2 regions of the Paenibacillus sp. OT2-17 genome follow, and region 1 is predicted to be linked to the other one. Evidence: riboswitches for the same ligand, from Rfam matches in the RefSeq annotation. Region 1 holds a riboswitch; the other holds the start of a gene.

Region 1 (2,203 bases):
GGATATCTGACAGGAGATTATACCGTTCGCTTTAATGCTGCAAAACAGGCAGAAGTTCGAGACCGGGTGAAACATAAGTGAATTTGTGTGGCTACATTCCGGAATCTCTGAACGAAGGATACGGCCTGCGCACTGTCGTGTTTATTAGCGGTTGCCGTCATGCCTGTCCCGGATGCTTTAATCCAGCGTCGTGGAGCTTCCGTGCAGGTGAGCCATTTACACCCCAACGACAACAGGAAGTCATTCGTGACATCATGGATAATCCGTTGTTGGACGGACTGACTCTCTGCGGGGGAGATCCGTTTTTCTCAGCAGCAGAATGCTCGCAATTTGTGCGTGACTTCCGCGAGGCCTGTCCCGACAGAACCGTGTGGGCTTATACTGGCTTTGTCTATGAAGATTTACTCACAGATCAGGAGCGACAGGAGCTAGCGCTTTTGTGCGATGTGATTGTGGATGGTCGTTTTGTAGAACAGCAAAAAGACCTGACCCTTCCCTTCCGGGGCAGTCGCAACCAGCGTCTGGTAGATGTAAAAGCCAGTATTCAGGCAGGCTATACCGTTTCATTGGCTTAACGCGAAGTTTACCCGGCAAGATGCTATATATCTAAGACAAGTCCCCATCATGGGTAAGGCTTGTCTTTTTTTCATATAGCTAACTGTTTCCATTGGAGTTTCTATTGCGCATCCTGTAAGTTTCACTTATGATGGTGAACAAGTATACGAGTGCATAATTATTCGTCATACCTTAACCGCATAGCTTGGAGATAGGTGTCTGTTCTATTCAGATCAGGCTTAAAAGGGAAGCCGGTGCAAATCCGGCACGGTCCCGCCACTGTAAACGGGGAACTTTCAGCTGTTCATATATCCACTGGTCCACAGACCGGGAAGGAATGCTGAGAGTCATGATCCGTAAGTCAGGAGACCTGCCTATTTTAACAACATCGCAAGTACCTACGGAAGATAGGGAGGTGTTAAGAGCAGTCGCCGTATTTTTGATTTTTTAATCACGGAGGCATTCTTTCCCCTACTTATTTTTAACTCTGGGGGAAGAATGCCTTTTTTGGTACGTAAAAATAAAACAGCTACCCACTAGGAGGAAAAGTACATGTCCATTATTGAATGGCCTGAATTGTCCGGCTTGATTAGCAGTAATCTGGGATATCCGCGTATCGGCGAAAACCGGGAATGGAAGAAAGCACTGGAACGCTTCTGGAACGGCAGCATTAACGAAAGCGAACTGCAGACGGAGATGAAAAGATTACGGTTGGAGCATCTGAGCAAGCAGCGTGACAAGGGGATTGATCGCATTCCTGTCGGAGACTTCTCCTATTACGATCACATGCTGGATACATCTGTAATGTTCGGTCTGGTACCCGAACGGTTCAACCATCGTCCCGCAGGTCCGGTTCCTCTGTCCGTGTATTTTGGGATCGCTCGTGGACAGAAGGGAGCAACCGCCAGTGAAATGACCAAATGGATGAATACCAATTATCACTACATCGTTCCTGAATTGGCAAACGCAGTCCCGGTGTTCACTGAAAATAAACCCTTACAGGCTTATCGTGAAGCAAAACAAGAACTAGGCATTGATGGGAAACCGGTCCTCATCGGCCCCTATTCATTCGTTACCTTATCCAAAGGCTATGATCGTAAGGATTTGGCCACCATCGTACGAAGCTTCCTGCCACTGTACACCCGTATCCTGTCTGAACTAGCGGCAGAAGGCGTTCAGTGGGTCCAAATCGATGAACCTGTCCTAACCACCTCATTCCCGGCAGAGGATTTGGACATTATTCAGGAAGTCTATGAAGCTTTGACTCAAGCTGCGCCCTCCTTGAATATAATGCTGCAAACCTACTTTGGCAGCCTGGACCATTATGAGCGTCTGTCCGCACTTCCGGTACAGGGGCTGGGTCTTGATTTTGTGTATGATGATGGCGAAAATCTTCAGCATATATTGCAGCATGGCTTCCCTAAAGGAAAAACGCTGGGCGCTGGGGTTATTGACGGGCGCAATATATGGCGAAGCGACCTGAACGCTGTGGCTGCCCTGCTGGGTCAGTTAGCAGAACAAACCACTGCCGCACAGATTATCGTACAGCCATCATGCAGTCTGCTGCATGTGCCAGTCAGCCTGGAGGCAGAGCACAAGCTGGACAAGGAGCTGGTGCAAGCGCTGGCCTTTGCCGATGAAAAGCTGG
Region 2 (2,203 bases), on a different contig from region 1:
CTGGCGGGTGACGGTCAGGTCACTGGCATTATGCCCACCCTATTATTTGATGCAGAGATCATTCATCGGGGAGTTACCGAATTTATTGAGGTAGCAAGCATGCATGAGCGTAAAGCGGCAATGAGCGAGATGGCCGATGCGTTTATCGCTCTTCCGGGTGGCTTGGGAACCTTCGAGGAGCTATTCGAGGTATTGTGCTGGGCGCAAATCGGGATTCATCGCAAGCCCATTGGGCTGTTGAATGTGAATGGATATTTTGACCCGTTAGTAGAAATGGTGCGTCATAGCGTGCAAGAAGGGTTTACCGGGGCCGAGCACCCAGCGTTATTAAGTATCTCTGCGGACCCGGACGAATTGCTACATATGTTAAAAAATAAAGCAGAGAACTTGAAATAAAGCGTTTTTCGTGCTTGCACAACTGATTGAGGCAAGGTTATGATAAGACCCATAATCAAATAGCGGACAGACAAGGTGCCTTTGCGGTTGAGCAAAGGGTAACAGGGAATCGGGTGCAAATCCCGAGCGGTCCCGCCACTGTAAGGAAGAGGATTTTTTAAAATGGTCACTCGTGAAAAACGGGGAAGACGAAAGAATCCGTTGATGCCAAGCCAGGAGACCTACCTTGATCTGTATGCACCGTTAACCTTCGCGGAGAGGATGGGTGTACGAAATCAGGAAATCAGGCACACGTTGCTTTTTCCATGTTGGCTAGAGGTTTGCGTGGATATGAACGTGCAGCAGCGTTTGAAACGTAAACAGTCAGATGGAAAACAACGGCAGGCTGGAGGAAGACAAATAGTGTCTTCTTACGCTGTTTGTTCGTCTGATGAGAGATGCGTACATAGAAACCCCATCCGGGCAGGATGGGGTTTTTTTGAGTTACACGATGTGCATAAATCATTGAAATAGATAGCATAGCTGCCCTGAAAAGGATGAATAGGAGGAGCACGATGAGCCCATTAGGAAAATTGCTGGTGATTGGATTTGGACCAGGAGATATGGAACATATCACAAAACGGGCGCTGGATGCGCTGGCCGAAAGTGAGGTCATTATCGGCTACAATACCTACGTTGATTTGATCCGTCCGTTGTTGAACGGACAGGAGATTGTACGCACAGGAATGACAGAGGAAGTGAGCCGTGCGCAGGAGGCGGTTCGCCAAGCAGAGATGGGCAAGAAGGTAGCTGTCATTTCCAGTGGAGATGCAGGAGTCTATGGTATGGCAGGGCTGGTGTATGAGGTGCTGATGCAAAAAGGCTGGCGACGCGAGGACGGAGTTGAGGTAGAAGTCGTACCGGGGATCTCGGCTATTCAGTCCTGTGCTTCACTGTTGGGGGCGCCAGTTATGCATGATGCGTGCACGATCAGTCTGAGTGATCATCTGACCCCATGGGAAACGATTGTGAAGCGCGTAGAAGCAGCGGCTTCGGCCGATTTTGTGATTGCATTATACAACCCGCGCAGTGGTCGGCGTACCCGCCAGATTGTGGAGACGCAGTCCATTTTGCTGCGTTACCGCGATCCGCAAACTCCAGTCGGGTTGGTGAAAAGTGCTTATCGTGAACGTCAGCAAGTTATTGTAACGACGCTGGAAGATATGCTGAACCATGACATTGGGATGCTGACGACTGTAATCATCGGCAATTCCTCGACGACGGTGTATGACGGCTTGATTGTGACTCCGCGCGGATATCAGCGCAAATACACATTAGATGCGACCGAGCAGGCACTCAAGCCGCACCAGCGTCTCCGCACGGAAGCGGAGCCGTGGTCGCTGGGCGCACAAGAGGATACACCGCAGGCAGGTGCAGCCCCGACTACGCCCGCTGGACCCTCCGCGAGCGGCGCTGCGGTTGCGACGCAGGCACGCCCGCAAGCGATGGCTGCCGTGCAGGCAACGACTGCTGTGCAAACCGGCGCAGCCCCGGCATCGCTGGCAGCAGAGGCACTAAGCCGTCTCGCTGTCGGCGGCAAGCTGCCTGGCGCAGCCAACGCTCGCTGGAGCGGGCAAGTGCCTACCGCCGAGAGCACCGCCGGAACGTTAGCGGTGGCCGGAGCGGGGGCTACGGCTGGAATGGCGACAGGCGGCTTTGGCAAGCCTGCGCTATTTGAGGTGGGCGTTTCCCCGGGTGTGGGAAACAAGAAGTTCACCGCTCGTCAGATGGCGCTGCTCGCCGAGGTAGCGGGTGATGACGGCGAGCT

The links. A riboswitch is a leader RNA that binds a small molecule or an ion and turns the genes downstream of it on or off. The one in region 1 is predicted to bind cobalamin.
Region 2: it holds a riboswitch for cobalamin, as region 1 does, so the genes downstream of both, cobJ (precorrin-3B C(17)-methyltransferase) here and metE (5-methyltetrahydropteroyltriglutamate--homocysteine S-methyltransferase) in region 1, are expected to answer to the same signal.

Annotation. Positions count from the first base shown of each region.
Region 1 is NZ_WUDQ01000054.1:4,091-6,293, forward strand. It holds gene GRP75_RS10320 (anaerobic ribonucleoside triphosphate reductase) at 1-81, shown strand, start outside; gene nrdG (anaerobic ribonucleoside-triphosphate reductase activating protein) at 78-575, shown strand; cobalamin riboswitch at 752-947, shown strand; gene metE (5-methyltetrahydropteroyltriglutamate--homocysteine S-methyltransferase) at 1,108-2,203, shown strand, end outside.
Region 2 is NZ_WUDQ01000027.1:1,663-3,865, reverse strand. It holds gene GRP75_RS07710 (LOG family protein) at 1-396, shown strand, start outside; cobalamin riboswitch at 454-639, shown strand; gene cobJ (precorrin-3B C(17)-methyltransferase) at 951-2,203, shown strand, end outside.